2 regions of the Variovorax frigidus genome follow, and region 1 is predicted to be linked to the other one. Evidence: riboswitches for the same ligand, from Rfam matches in the RefSeq annotation. Region 1 holds a riboswitch; the other holds the start of a gene.
The links. Region 1 has a riboswitch for glycine ahead of gcvT (glycine cleavage system aminomethyltransferase GcvT). Riboswitches for the same ligand answer to the same signal wherever they lie in the genome.

Region 1 (7,194 bases):
ACTTCGTGCCCGAGACCAAGATCCTCGACGTGCCCTTCCTGTTCCGCGACAAGGCACATGCGCGCGCCGTGCTCGACGGCCCGATCGGCCAGGAGATGCTCGGCAAGTTCGACGCCAAGGGTTTCAAGGCGCTGGCATGGGCCGAGAACGGCTTCCGCCACATGACCAACAGCAAGCGCGACGTGAAGGCGCCCGAGGACCTCAAGGGTCTGAAGATGCGCACCATGGAGAACCCGGTGCACATCGCCGCCTACAAGGGCCTGGGCATCATCACCACGCCCATGGCCTTCCCCGAGGTCTTCACCGCGCTGCAGCAGGGCACGGTCGACGGCCAGGAGAACCCGCTGCCGGTGATCATGTCGGCCAAGTTCTCGCAGGTGCAGAAGCACCTGACGCTGACCGGCCATGTCTACTCGCCCTGCATCTTCGTGATGAACAAGGCCGCCTTCGACAAGCTCGGCGCCGCCGACAAGACCGCCTTCCTCGAAGCCGCCAAGGTGGCCGTCAAGGCCAACCGCGACCGCGTCGACCAGGACGATGCCAACGGCGTGAAGGAACTCCGCGCCCAGGGCATGACCGTGATCGATACCATCGACAAGGCCAAGTTCGTCGCGATGCTGGCCCCGGTGAATGCCGACTTCGAGAAGCAGTTCGGCAAGGCCAACCTCGACAAGATCCGCGACGTCAAGTAACGCTCGGGCCGCCATCCCCGCGGGATGGTCCGATGCCCGCCGTGCAACCGGCGGGCTTTTTTGTTTTCTCGAACGGCTTTGAGATGAAAGAAAAATTCCTTGGATTGGAGCGCTGGACGACGACTGCGTCGATGGTGCTCGCCTGCCTGATGCTGGTGATCGCCTCGGCGCTGGGCGTGTTCCAGATCGTCACCCGCTTCGTGCTCGAACAACCCGCCGAATGGAGCGAGATCCTGATCCGGGTCAGCCTGATCTGGATGGTCTTCCTCGGCATCCCCATGGCCTTCCGCCAGGGTGCGATGGTGAGCGTGGACGTGCTCTACCGCTGGAGCCCACCGCGTTTTCGCCGCGTGCTCGACGCCGTCGTGAGCATCGCGGCCCTGACGCTGATGCTGATCATCCTCTGGTACGGCTGGGACTACGCGATGCGTGGCCGCGTGCAGACCATGGCCGGGCTCGAGAGCCTGTCGATGGTCTGGGCCTATCTCGCGCTGCCGGTCGGCGCCGTCTTTTCCCTGTTCGGCATCGCCGGCAATTTCCTCGATCCGAAGCGGCTCGAGCTGGAGACTGCGCAATGACGCCAGTGATGGTGATGACGATGGTGCTGTGTTTCGCACTGTCGGTTTCGGTGGCGGTGTCCATCGGCCTGGCGTCGATGGTGGGCATCCAGGTGACGGGCGCCAACATGCTGATCTCCGCCAAGGAGATCTTCAACTCGATCAACAAGTTTCCGCTGGCGGCGATTCCCTTCTTCATCCTCGCGGGCAACCTGATGGAAACCGGCGGCATCTCGCGCCGGCTCGTCGAGTTCGCCAAGAGCATCGTGGGGGGTGTGCAGGGCGGCCTGCCGATGACCTGCGTGCTGACCTGCATGATCTTCGCAGCGGTCTCGGGCTCGTCGGTGGCGACCACTTTCGCGATCGGCGCGATCCTGATCCCGGCGCTCATCAAGCACGGCTACCCGCGCTCGTACGCGGCGGCCCTGCAGGCCACCAGCGCGGAGCTGGGCGTGATCATTCCGCCGTCGATCCCGATGATCCTCTACGGCGTGAGCGCCGAAGTGTCGATCGGCGAACTGTTCATCGCGGGCTTCGGCCCGGGCATCCTGATCAGCCTCGCGCTGATGCTGTTCGTCTGGGTCTACTGCAAATGGAAGGGCTGGGGCAAGACCGACGGCGAAGGCCGCATGCCCTTCGGCCGCGCGCTGTGGCAGGCCGGCTGGGCCCTGCTGATGCCGGTGATCATCCTGGGCGGCATCTACGGCGGCATCTTCACGCCGACCGAAGCCTCGGCGGTGGCGGTGTTCTACGCGCTGATCGTGGGCGTGGTGATCTACCGCGAGATCAAGCCCAAGGATCTGTACGTGATCCTGCGCAAGTCGGTGCTGTCGTCGGCGGTGATCATGTTCATCATCGCCAACGCAGGGCTGTTCGCGTTCCTGATCACGCGCGCGGGCGTGCCCGACGCCATCGGCCACTGGCTGCAGGAGGTGCTCAAGTCGCCTGCGATGTTCCTGCTGGGCGTGAACGCGGCGCTGTTCGTCATCGGCATGTTCATCGAGACCAGCGCGGCCATCATCGTGCTGGCGCCGATCCTCGCGCCGGTGGCGGTGCACTTCGGCATCGACCCGGTGCACTTCGGGCTGATCATGGTGGTCAACCTGGCCCTCGGCATGATCACGCCGCCCTTCGGCGTGAACCTGTTCGCGGCCTGCACGGTGGCGCGCATCTCGCTCGACCGCATCGTGAAGCACCTGATTCCGTTCGTGCTGGTGATCCTCGCCTGCCTGATGGTGATCACCTACGTGCCCTGGGTCTCGCTGGCCCTGCGCGACCTGGTCTACGCCAGGTAGTCGCGGCGCAGGTACACGCTCGGCGGCACGCCGAGCGTGCGCCGGAACATCGCCGTGAACGCGCTGGGGCTCTCGTAGCCGTGCGACAGCGCCACCTCCAGGATCGACGCGCCGGCCGCCAGTTTCGGCAAGCTCAGCAGCAGCCGCGCCTGACGGCACCAGGCGCCGAAATTCATGCCCGTCTCGCGCTGGAACAGCCGTGCCAGCGTGCGGGGGTTCATGTGCAGCCGCTGCGCCCAGTCGTCGAGCGCGGCGGGCAGCGACGGGTCGCGCACCAGCGCTTCGCACAGCGCGGCCAGGCGCGCATGGCGCGGCATCGGCACATGCAGCGACAGCACGGGCGCGGCCTCGATCTCGTCGAGCATCAGCTCCATCACGCGCTCGTCGCGGCCGCCCGGCGCGTAGTCCAGCGGCAGCGAGGCGGCCGTGACGATCAGCGCACGAAGCAGCTCGCCGACCTGGATCACGCGGCATTGGCGGCCCAGGTCCGCCCGCATGCCGGGTTCGACGAAGACGGTGCGCATGCGCACCGCGCCCGCCATCCGGATCTGGTGTTCCATGCCGCCCGGCACCCACACGCCGCGCCCCGTCGGCACCACCCAGCTGCCGGCGGCGGCGCTCACGATCATCACGCCCGAAATCGCGTGGATCAGCTGGCCGCGCCGATGCGTGTGCGGCGGAATGAAGGCATCGCCCTCGGGGTCGGTCGCCAGCACCGCGACGGCGCGCGGGGTCGACTCGCCCTCTTCGGGCCGCAAATTCAGCGGCGGGATCGGTTTGTCATTCTTTGTCCATTTCGCGACGATTCTTGCCGATTCATAGCGAGATGATCCTTCCATCGCTTCCTACGATGCCTTTTTCCTCCAGGCACACATGAAAGAAGCGATCGAATGAACAAGCGCCGACTCGGGCTGCTCACCGGCACCCATGCCGTCAATGACCTCTACCAGGGCCTCGTGCCCGCCCTGCTGCCCTTCATGGTGCTGGAACGGGGCTACAGCTACACCGCGGCCGCCGGCCTGATGCTGGCCGCCACCGGCCTGTCGAGCGTGGTGCAGCCGCTGTTCGGCCTGTACGCCGACCGCCATCCCCGCAGCTGGCTGGTGCCCACGGGCTTCCTGGTGGCGGCGCTGGGCGTGGTGCTGGCGGGCATCAGCCACGACTACCTGCTGACCTGGATCGCGATCGCGCTGTGCGGCCTGGGCATCGCGGCCTACCACCCGCCCGCCACCGTGGCCGCACGCGCGGCCGGCGGCGCGTCGCAGAAGGCGATGAGCGTGTTCTCGGTGGGCGGCACCATCGGCGCCTCGTTCGCGCCGGTGCTGGCCGCCACGGTGGTCGGCGGCGGCGGCCTGTCGCGCAGCTACCTGCTGGGCTTGCCGGCGCTGGCGATGGGGGTGGTGTGGCTGGTCGCCAACGCCGGCCGCGGCGCCGCCTCGGCGGCCACCGCAGCCGCCGCGCGCCAGACCCGCAGCGAAGTGCTCAAGCCGCACAACGACTGGCGCGCCTTCGGCCTGCTGGTGGCCACCATCGTCGGCTGGTCGATTCCCTACGTCACGGTGCTGTCGATGCTGTCGCTGCGCATCACGCGCGACCTGCACGGCACGAGCTTCCAGGGCGCAGCCGCCTTGACGGCTTTCACCGCCGCAGGCGCCGTCGGCACGCTGCTCGGTGGCTGGCTGGGCGACCGCATCGGCCGCATGGGCACGATCCGCACCGGCTACCTGCTCGCCCTGCCTGCGCTGGCCGGCCTGGTGCTCGCGCCCAGCGCGGGCTGGGCCATGGCCTGCACGGCGCTGCTCGGCCTGTGCATGTTCCTGCCCTTCGCGGCGCAGGTCACGCTGGCGCAGGACTACCTGCCGCGCAATCCCGCCACGGCCAGCGGCATCACGCTGGGGCTGGCGCTGTCGGTCGGCGGACTGGTGTCGCCGCTGTTCGGCATGCTGTCGGACGCACGCGGACTCGGCGTCACGCTGACGGTGGTGCTGGGCGTGCTGTGCGTCGCAACGGTGCTGGCCTTGCGGATGCGCAACCGGTCGATGCAGCCGATGGTCCCGGCGGTGGAAGCGGCCGCGGCCTGAACCCTTTGGCTGTCACCGAAAAATCATGAGGATGTCATCGCGCTGCGCCATGCTCCGGCCCTCGATCCCCGAAGGCTGTGGTTGCCATGTTTCCCTCCAAGACCGACAAGGCGCGCGACGAACTGCATGGCGGGCGTCGCACGCTGAGCCAGCGCGAGCGTGCGCTGCTGCTCATGGCCGACGGCCGGCGCTCGCTGAGCGACTTCAGCCCGCTGTTCGCCAACCGGGACGAAGCCGCGCAGGCGATCCAGACGCTGATGCAGCGGGGCTATCTGGAGGCAGCGGGCACCGTCTCGGCGGCGCCGACCGCCGTGCCGCTGCCGCTCGGCACGGCCGCCGACACCTTCGACGGCAAGCGCTCGCTGGCCACCACGCGCATGTTCCTGTTCGACATCTGCGAACGCATGTTCGTGCGCCGCGACCCGGGGCTCGCGCAGCAGATCCGCAATGCGCTGCGCGAAGCCCGCGAGCGCGAGCCGATGCTGGAGATCGCCGCGCTGATGCTCGCCGAGGTCGAGAAAAGCGCCGGCCCGGAACGTGCCGACGCGCTGCGCGAGCGCATCGACCGGCTGCTGCCGCTCGTTGAAATCGTTCACTGACGCGCCGCCCTGCTCCCGGCGATCCACTACACTTGCGGGGTCAGGAGAGAGCCCCGCGCGACGGGGCCGCCGAAGGCGCAGGGGATTCCCGAACGCTCAGGCAAAAGGACTGACGAGGCGCCGGTGACCACCGGCGTTTCCTTGCTGGAGAGAGGCCGCCGTACCGGAAACGACGCAGCGGCCCACCGAAGGAGCAACCCCCGATCGTGGGGCGAATCTCTCAGGTAAAGCGGACAGCAGGGGTGGCCCGTGGCATTGCAGCCATGGATTTCGACTGCCCCTTTGGAGTGCCGCCTGGTGACTTCTTCCGCCCCCGCTACCGAACTTCTCCAGACCCCGCTGCACGACCTGCACGTCGAACTCGGCGCCCGCATGGTGCCCTTCGCCGGCTATTCGATGCCGGTGCAGTACCCCACCGGCCTGATGGCCGAACACAAACACACGCGCACCGCCGCCGGCCTGTTCGACATCTCGCACATGGGCCAGTTGCGCCTGGTCGGCCCCGACGCCGCGGCCGCCTTCGAGACCCTGATGCCCGTCGACGTCGTCGACCTGGCACCCGGCAAGCAGCGCTACGGCCTGCTGCTGAACGACGAGGGCGGCATCCTCGACGACCTGATGTTCTTCAACGAAGGCCACGATTCGCTGTTCGTGATCGTCAACGGCGCCTGCAAGGTGGCCGACATCGCCCACATCCGGCAGCAGATCGGCGCGCGCTGCGAAGTGCAGCCTCTGCCCGACCACGCGCTGCTCGCGTTGCAGGGCCCGCAGGCCGCGGCCACGCTGGCACGGCTGTCGCCGGGCATCGAGCGCTTCGTGTTCATGACCGGCGGCGCGGTGCAGATCGGCGGCATTCCGGCCTTCGTCACGCGCAGCGGCTACACCGGCGAGGACGGCTTCGAGATCTCGGTGGCCGCGAAAGACGCCGATGCGCTGGCCCGCCTGCTGCTGGCCCAGCCCGAGGTCCAGCCCATCGGCCTGGGCGCGCGCAACTCGCTGCGACTCGAGGCCGGCCTGTGCCTCTACGGCAACGACATCGACACCACGACCACGCCGGTCGAGGCCTCGCTCAACTGGGCGATCCAGAAGGTGCGCCGCACAGGCGGTGCGCGCGCGGGCGGCTTCCCGGGCGCCGACAAGGTCCTGGCCCAGCTGGCCGCCGCGACGACCGGCGCCGCAGGCCACACCGACCACGACACCCTGAAGCGCAAGCGCGTGGGCCTGGTCGCGCTCGAACGCATCCCGGTGCGCGACGGCACGCTGCTGCAGTCCTTCGAAGGCCACGCCATCGGCACCGTCACCAGCGGCCTGCTCGGCCCCACGGCCGACCGCTGCATCGCCATGGGCTATGTCGCCACCGCCTTCGCCGAACCCGGCACGCGCGTGCAGGCCCTCGTGCGCGGCAAGCCGGTGCCGATGGAGGTCTCGACCCTGCCCTTCGTTCCGACGCATTACTACCGCGGCTGAACCCCGCGGCGCCGGCTAGGCTCTGCACCCCTGAACATTTTTTCCACGAGGAGTTTCTTCACCATGAGCATCAAGTACACCAAGGACCACGAATGGGTCGCGGCCGAAGGCGATGCCGCCACCGTCGGCATCACCGTGCACGCGCAGGACGCGCTGGGCGACGTGGTCTTCGTCGACCTGCCCGAAGTCGGCAAGACCTTCGCGCAGGGCGAAGTCGCCGGCGTCGTCGAGTCGGTCAAGGCCGCGGCCGACGTGTTCATGCCCGTGTCGGGCGAGATCGTCGAAGTCAACGAGGCGCTGCGTGCCGACCCCTCGCTGGCCAACAGCGACCCGCTGGCCAGCGGCTGGTTCTTCAAGGTCAAGCTGAGCGAGCCCGCGCAGCTCGATGCGCTGCTCGAAGCGGCCGACTACGACAAGTTCGCTTCCGAAAGCTGATCCCGCTTCTGCTTCTTCGTCCCCGTCTTTTCTTCACCGCCATGTCGACCACCTTCCCCACCCTGCAC
Region 2 (7,194 bases), on a different contig from region 1:
CACCGTGCCCACGTGCAGGCCGACCCGGCTGAACAGGCCGCGCCGGAAGGGCTGCACCATCGCCACGTTCTTGCCCTCGCGCACTTCGACGCGGCTGAAGAAGGAGCCCCAGAGGTTGGTCAGCGCCATCGGGATCACCGGCGGCTCGACGCCCGCGGCGCGCGCCCCGGCGAGGATCTTCATGATGCCGCCCTTGAAGGGCTGCAACGTGCCGTCGCTGGTGATCGCGCCCTCGGGGAAGATGGCCAGCAGGTCGCCTTCGCGCAGCACCTCGACGGCCTGTGCGAACGCGCGCTCGTAGGCGGCCGGATCGTCCTTCTGCGACGCGATCGGAATCGCCTTGGCCAGCCGGAACAGCCAGCCCAGCACCGGCACGCGGAAGATCCGGTGGTCCATGATGAAACGGATCGGCCGCGGGCTCGCCGCCATCAGCAGCACCGCGTCGATGAAGCTCACGTGGTTGCACACCAGCACGGCGGCTCCCTCGGCCGGGATGTGCTCCTCGCCCCGGAGATCGAAGCGGTAGATGAAGCGCGACAGCACCCAGGCCACGAAGCGCAGCAGGTACTCGGGCACCAGCATGAAGATGTAGAAGGCCACCAGCGCATTGGCGATGCCGGTGAACAGGAAGATCTGCGGGATGGTGAAGCCGGCCCCGAGCAACGCACCGGCGATCACCGAACTGGCGATCATGAACAAGGCATTGAGGATGTTGTTGGCCGCGATGATGCGAGCCCGGTGCGTGGGCTGGCTGCGCAGCTGGATCAGCGCATACATCGGCACGCTGTAGAGCCCGGCGAACAGCGACAAGAGCCCGAGGTCGGCCATCACGCGCCAGTGCGCGGACTGCGCGAGGAAGGCGCCCAGGCCCATCTCGGGGCCGGCCGGCAGGCCGCGCGAGGCGAAGTACAGGTCGATCGCGAACACGCTCATGCCGATCGCGCCCAGCGGCACCAGGCCGATCTCGACCTGGCGCCGGCTCAACGTCTCGCACAGCAGCGAGCCGATGCCGATGCCGACCGAGAACACCACCAGCAGCAGCGAGGCGACCTGCTCGTTGCCGTGCAGCACCTCCTTGGCGAAGCTGGGGAACTGGCTCAGGAAGACCGCGCCGAAGAACCACATCCACGAGATGCCCAGCAGCGAGCGGAACACCACGATGTTGCCGCGCGCCAGCTTCAGGTTGCGCCAGGTTTCGCTGAAGGGGTTCCAGTTGACGACCAGCTGCGGGTCGGTGGCCGGCGCCGTCGGGATCGCCTGTGCGACGCCGCGGCCGACCAGCGCCAGCAGCACGCAGGCCACGGCCACGCTCGTGTGGCCGATCTGGGGCAGCGCCACCAGCAGGCCGCCCGCCACCTGGCCCAGCAGGATGGCCACGAAGGTGCCCATCTCGACCATGCCGTTGCCGCCAGTGAGCTCGCGCGCCGCCAGCACCTGCGGCAGGTAGGCGAACTTGACCGGGCCGAAGAGCGTGGAGTGCAGCCCCATGAGAAACACGCAGGCCAGCAGCAGCACCGCATCGGCGCGGAAGAAGCCCCAGGCCGCAATCACCATGATCGCGATCTCGAGGTTCTTCACGAAGCGGATGATCTTCGTCTTGTCGTACTTGTCGGTGAGCTGGCCGGCCGTGGCCGAGAACAGCAGGAAGGGCAGGATGAACAGCGCGCCGATCACAAGGCCCGCCATGGCCGGCGGCATCCAGCTCAGTTGCAGCTGGTAGGTCACCATCACGGTGAAGGCGAACTTGAACAGGTTGTCGTTGGCCGCGCCCGCGAACTGCGTCCAGAAGAAGGGTGCGAAGCGCCGCTGCTTGAGCAGGGCGAACTGGTTGGCGTGGGCGTCGGATGCCATGGCGGGTGCTGTCATTCGAATGTCCCTGTCGGGCTCCTCAGGCCGTCAGGGCGGCTGCGCGTGGATTGTGCCGCAGGGGCCTGCCGCCATGCATGAAGCATCTGCAAGGCCGGCCATGCGGCGCAGGCCGCCGCGAGGTGCTTGAGGCTGTGGCCCGACACCCATTGGCCGGTGGCCTGGTAGATCACCTCGTCGCCGAGCTCCAGCAATTTGGCCAACCCGTAGCAGCAGATGACCAGCCCGAGCCGGAGGCCGAGCGCGCCCGGCACCGGCCGCAGCAGCGCCAGGCCGAGCACCAGCAACATGCCGCCGAACTGCAGCACGGCCCAGGGCAGCACGTCGCCGCGCAGGTGGCAGACCGCCAGCGCCCACCCGCCGGCCACGAGCATGGCGCAGGCCGCCGGCCAACCGGCACGCCGGCCGACGCGCTCGCCGACCGCCAGCCCGACCATGCCGGCAAACGCGACGGCCATGCCGAGGCGGTCGGCCGTGAGCCGCAAGGCATCGGGATGCAGGTGATAGAAGGCCGAGCCGGCGGCGGTGAAGACCAGGCCCGCGAAGAAGAGTTGCGCACAACGCCGCGGGCCGGCCTCGCCAGCCGGCGAGGCCTGGAGGCGGTGCAGCCGGACCAGGCCCCAGAGACCCAGCAGCGCGAACGGCAGGTTGCTCAGCACGTCCATCGCATGGGGCAGGCCCAGCCAGTGGCGGCCGTCGGCAAAGCCGGCGCCCGCCATCGGGTCCGGCAGCGCCGGCCCGAGAGCGGCCACGAGCACGCCCAGCAGCAGCACGGCCAGCAGCGCACGTTCGCGGCCGTCGAGCGCGGGGAAGAAGCGGCGAAAAGATCGGTTCATGGCTCGAATCTAGGCGTCTGCGGTGTTTTCCTGGCATCGAAAATCGATACGGTTCATCGATCGAGCCCATTCGGTATCGTCCTGTAATACCCTCTCACCCATGAGCACCACTGTCGATCTGGTTCAGGCCCTGAAGAACGAACTGAAGAACGCCCGCATGACCTATGCCGATCTGGCCCGGTCGCTGGGCATGGCGGAGTCCAGCGTGAAGCGCATGCTGGCCAAGTCCGACATGCCGCTGAGCCGGGTCGATGCGATCTGCCGCGCCCTCAAGATGGATTTTGCCGAGCTCGCGCGGCGTGTGGCCGACGCCCAGCCGCTGCTGCGCGAACTCACGCTCGAACAGGAAAAGGCGGTGGTGCGGGACAAGAAGCTGATCCTGGTCGCCATCAGCGTGCTGAGCCAGTGGACGCTGGAGCAGATCGTCGGCGCCTACCGCCTGAGCGAGGCCGAATGCATCACCTGCTTCGCCCAGCTCGACCGCATCGGCATCATCGAGCTGCGGCCGCTCAACCGTTACCGGCTCAAGCTGGCCAAGACCTTCCGCTGGCGCCCGCACGGGCCGGTGATGAACTTCTTCCGGGACAACGTCGTGCTCGACTACTACAGCGGCGGCTTCGACGGGCCGGCAGAGGGACTGCTGCTGGTGCATGGCTCGATCAGCCGGGCGCTGGCGCCGTCCTTCCTCGAACGGCTGCAACGCGTGGCGCAGGATTTCGCCCAGCAGCACCAGACCGATCAGAAGCTTTCGCCCGACGACCGGGAGGGCTACACCTTGCTGCTGGGCATGCGCAACTGGGAATTCGAGGCCTTCACCCGCCTGCGCCGCAATTGAAAATCGGCATGTGGCGCCGATGCCGCATGTTTCGATTCATATTCGACCTATATCGAATGCAGATTTATTTATTTTGTCAAGACGGGTAAACTCCTATTTCTGCAGAAAAGAGGGTCTCCGGCCCCACCGCACGCGCAAACTCCCATGAACGCCGAGGTGAACCGCCCAGCCGGTTCGACGACTGCCTCATTTCGATTCGCCGTCTGAAGAGCCATCGCCCCGCGCGATGCACCGAAGGAGCAAACCCGTTGCAAGGCGCAGCGGGCGAATCTCTCAGGTACCCAGGACAGAGGGAGCGGCAACCTGAACCCCGGACCTGGCCCGCACTGCGAAGTGCGGCGGTCCGCCGTTTGTGCCTTCCCACAAGGAATCGGACCATGCGCGTGATCGTTCTAGGCGGCGGTCTTCTCGGCGTCGCCTCGGCTTATTACCTCCAGCAGCTCGGCCATGAGGTCACGGTGATCGACCGTCATGCGGCACCTGCCGCCAAGGCCCGCGGCATGGCCAGCGCCCCCCTGCGCGCGCCGCCGGCGCCGCCGCCCGCGCGCAGCCTGTGCGGCACGGCAATCGACGGCCTGCGCCGCCGTCTGCGCCGCGTGTCCGGCTACCTGACCGGTGTGCGCCACCGGCCGGCCGCGCGCCTGGAGCACATGGTGCGCCTCGCCACCTACAGCCGGCAGACGGTGCACGAGCTGCGCAAGGAAGCCGGCGTGTCGCAGGACCTGCGCAGCGCCGGATGGATGCGCGTCTACACCGATGCCAAGGCCTTCGAGGCTCTCACGCACAACGTGGGCCGGCTGCAGGCGCTGGGCTGCTCGCTGCAGCTGCTGTCGCCCGATCAGGCCATCGGCATCGAACCCTCGCTCGATCATCTGCACGGCCAGCTCGCCGGCGCTGCGTACACCCACGAAGACATCTCGCGCGACCCGGCGGCGTTCGCGGCCAGCCTCGCCTTCATGTGCCGCGCCGCCGGCGTGCGCTTCCTGATGAACCACTCGGTGATCAAGCTGCATGCGCACGAGGGCCGCATCGATCAGGTGGAACTGGCCAATGCCGACGGCGAGCACAGCAGGCTGCGCGCCGATGCGTACGTGCTGGCGCTGGGCACGGGCAGCGTCCCCCACGCGCGGGCGCTGGGCATCGCCATGCCGCTGCGGCGGATGCGCGAGTACGTCATGGTGGTGCCGATCCAGGACATGGCACGGGCGCCGCAGGTAATGCTCAACGACCGGCAAGGCCGCCTGCGCATCCGGCGCATCGAGACCCCGGAGGGCGAACGGCTGCGCGTGTGCTGCATGGTTCGCCTCGCCACCGACGCGCAGGATCTCCCCGACTCGGCGCACTTCGCGCGCATGCTGGCGCGGGTCGAGACCCTGCTGCCGGGCGTGGTCGACCCTTCGCGCGCCGAGTTCTCCAGCACGCTGCACGCGCGCAGCGCCAGCGGCATGCCGCTGATCGGCCGCACGCCGCTGCGCAACCTGTTTCTCAACACGGCCCCTGGCGCGCAGGGCTGGGTCAACACCTGCGGCGCGGGCAAGTCGATCGCACGCATCGTGAGCGGGCTTTTGCCCGAGGTCGAATTCGCCTTCGCCAAGGGCTGAGCCCCGGGCGGGCTCAGTCGGCGACGAACACCGTCAACACGCCGGTGTAGCCGTACACGTGGTGCCGGGCGATCTCGCCGGCGGCGAAGAAGCCGGTCAGCGGCACATCGCCCAGCGCATGCCGCACGATCTGCATCTCCGCGCCTGGCGCACCGAAATGCGCGCCGCCGCGCCCCGAACAGCTCACATACACCGCGCCCGCGATGCGGCGCGCCGGATGCGGCGCGGCCTCGGCCTCGCCGGCCGCGACCGCGCGGGCCGTGGCCAGCGTCTGCTCCTCGGGCTCGAGCTCTTCGCGGATCTCGGCGCAGATGCGCATCAGGTCGGCACGCGCGGCCTGAGGGCTGCGCCGGCAGAAGCTCATGCGCATGCCGGCCTCGGCCGTGTCGGCGATCGCGATGCCGCGGCGCGTCGGGTCGAGGCCGATGATGTGGCGCACCAGCACGTCGGCGCCGAGGTCGCCGGTGCGGCGGATGCCGTCACTGCCGGCGTCGACCAGCCCGACCAGCGTGGCGCGCACCACCTCGATCGCCTCCTGCGGCGCCTCGAGCGAGATCTGCAGGTCGTTCAGCAGCACGTCGAGCGCGGGCTCGCCGTCGAGCTGAAGCAGCAGGTTGCCGTCGACCTCGGTGATCTCGCGCTCGCGCGACACCGGCTCGCAGCCCTGCGTGACGCGCGACACCAGCCGCACGCCTTCGCTGAACACCACGCCGGACATGCCGCCCGAGAACACGCCGCGGGCCGCGCCGTGGCCGCGGATGTTGCCGTTGCCGCCCAGTGCGAACTGCAGCGCCCCGCGGCGCCCCGACGACAGGCCGCCGAAGAGGTAGCCGGTGTCGGTGCGCCCGGCCATCTCGCCGACCAGCTCGGCCAGTTCCGGCGTGCCCGGGTCGGCATGCACCAGCGCCGTGTGCGCCTCGAAGCCGCTCATCTCCGAACTGCCCAGCGGCGCCACGCCGGAGAACACGCGGTACTGGTCGCTGGGCAGCGCGCACAGCATCACGCTCAGCGCCGGTTCGTCGAAGTACTCGGCATTGTTGGCCGCGACGCCGAAGCCCACGGTGCCCGACCAGTCGGTGATTTCGGGCAATTCGGCCCCGAGGTGGTCGAGGATGTCCTGCGCCTCGGCCGCATAGTGGTCGGTGATGTAGAGCAGGCCCAGCGTGGGGGCGGCGGCGTAGTCGGGCAGCGCCATCTGCGCGCGCAACTGCGCGAGCGCGAGGCCTGCCGCCATCCGCCATTGCGGATGGGTGGCGTGGCCGGTGGGAAAAAGCTTCATGCGCGCGGTCCGGGGTCCTGGAGAGAGAAAAGAAGGGATTCAGCCGCGCGCGCGCCGGGGCGCGGCTGCGGCGGGAGGTTTGGCCGCGGCCTTGCGCGGGGCGGTCTTGCGGGCGGGCGCCTTCCTGGTCGCCGGCTTCGCTGCGTGCGGCTGTGTCGGTGTCGCGCCCGGCATCTTGGCGTGGGCCGCCTCCTGCATCGCGGTGCTGGCGATCTGCTGGAATTGCTGCGTCAGCGCGTTCCACCACTGCAGCGGATCGACCACGCCTGGCGCCGCGGATGCTTTCTCGTCGGTGGCCTCGGCGGCGGGGGCGGGCGCCGGTTCAGGCGCAGGCGCAGGGGAAGGTGAAGCGACGGCCGACTCGGTCGCCGTCGCCGCCGGCCGGGTGAACACCTTGGCCAGGTCTTCCATCTGCACGTTCATGCCACGCAGCGTCGACAAGGTCATCTTCTGCACCTCGAGCGCCTGGATCGTCGCTTTCAACGCGTGGCCGTTCTGCTCGAGCCAGTACTGCACCGTCTTGAGCTCCTGGATGCGCTTTTCGAGTTCCTCGACGCTGAGCGTCGGCGCCACCCAGTTCGACAGGCTGGGCATGCCGGTGGCGGTGCCGCCACCGGAGGCTGCGTTGCCGGCCAGCCCCTTGAGAAAGTCGAAGCCGGGAACGAACTGACTGAAGGCAAAAGGGGAATTCGCGTCGCTCATGGCTGTCTCCGGCAGTGGTGGGCGCCAGCTTACCCCAGGCCGCTGGCGCGCGGCGGTCCCCCTCAGTGGCGGTGG

Region 2: another riboswitch for glycine. It lies ahead of ACSFBC_RS21760 (FAD-dependent oxidoreductase); the one in region 1 lies ahead of gcvT (glycine cleavage system aminomethyltransferase GcvT).

The regions. Positions count from the first base shown of each region.
Region 1 is NZ_JBPJZF010000004.1:385,814-393,007, forward strand. Features, by position in the region: gene ACSFBC_RS14090 (TRAP transporter substrate-binding protein) at 1-692, shown strand, start outside; gene ACSFBC_RS14095 (TRAP transporter small permease) at 776-1,270, shown strand; gene ACSFBC_RS14100 (TRAP transporter large permease) at 1,267-2,544, shown strand; gene ACSFBC_RS14105 (AraC family transcriptional regulator) at 2,532-3,308, opposite strand; gene ACSFBC_RS14110 (MFS transporter) at 3,435-4,625, shown strand; gene ACSFBC_RS14115 (hypothetical protein) at 4,712-5,224, shown strand; glycine riboswitch at 5,264-5,338, shown strand; glycine riboswitch at 5,359-5,471, shown strand; gene gcvT (glycine cleavage system aminomethyltransferase GcvT) at 5,519-6,691, shown strand; gene gcvH (glycine cleavage system protein GcvH) at 6,755-7,126, shown strand; gene gcvP (aminomethyl-transferring glycine dehydrogenase) at 7,168-7,194, shown strand, end outside.
Region 2 is NZ_JBPJZF010000007.1:221,943-229,136, forward strand. Features, by position in the region: gene ACSFBC_RS21745 (MFS transporter) at 1-1,851, opposite strand, end outside; gene ACSFBC_RS21750 (hypothetical protein) at 1,863-2,702, opposite strand; gene ACSFBC_RS21755 (helix-turn-helix domain-containing protein) at 2,803-3,537, shown strand; glycine riboswitch at 3,731-3,837, shown strand; gene ACSFBC_RS21760 (FAD-dependent oxidoreductase) at 3,915-5,138, shown strand; gene ACSFBC_RS21765 (FIST signal transduction protein) at 5,152-6,417, opposite strand; gene ACSFBC_RS21770 (PhaM family polyhydroxyalkanoate granule multifunctional regulatory protein) at 6,457-7,119, opposite strand; gene ACSFBC_RS21775 (copper chaperone PCu(A)C) at 7,182-7,194, opposite strand, start outside.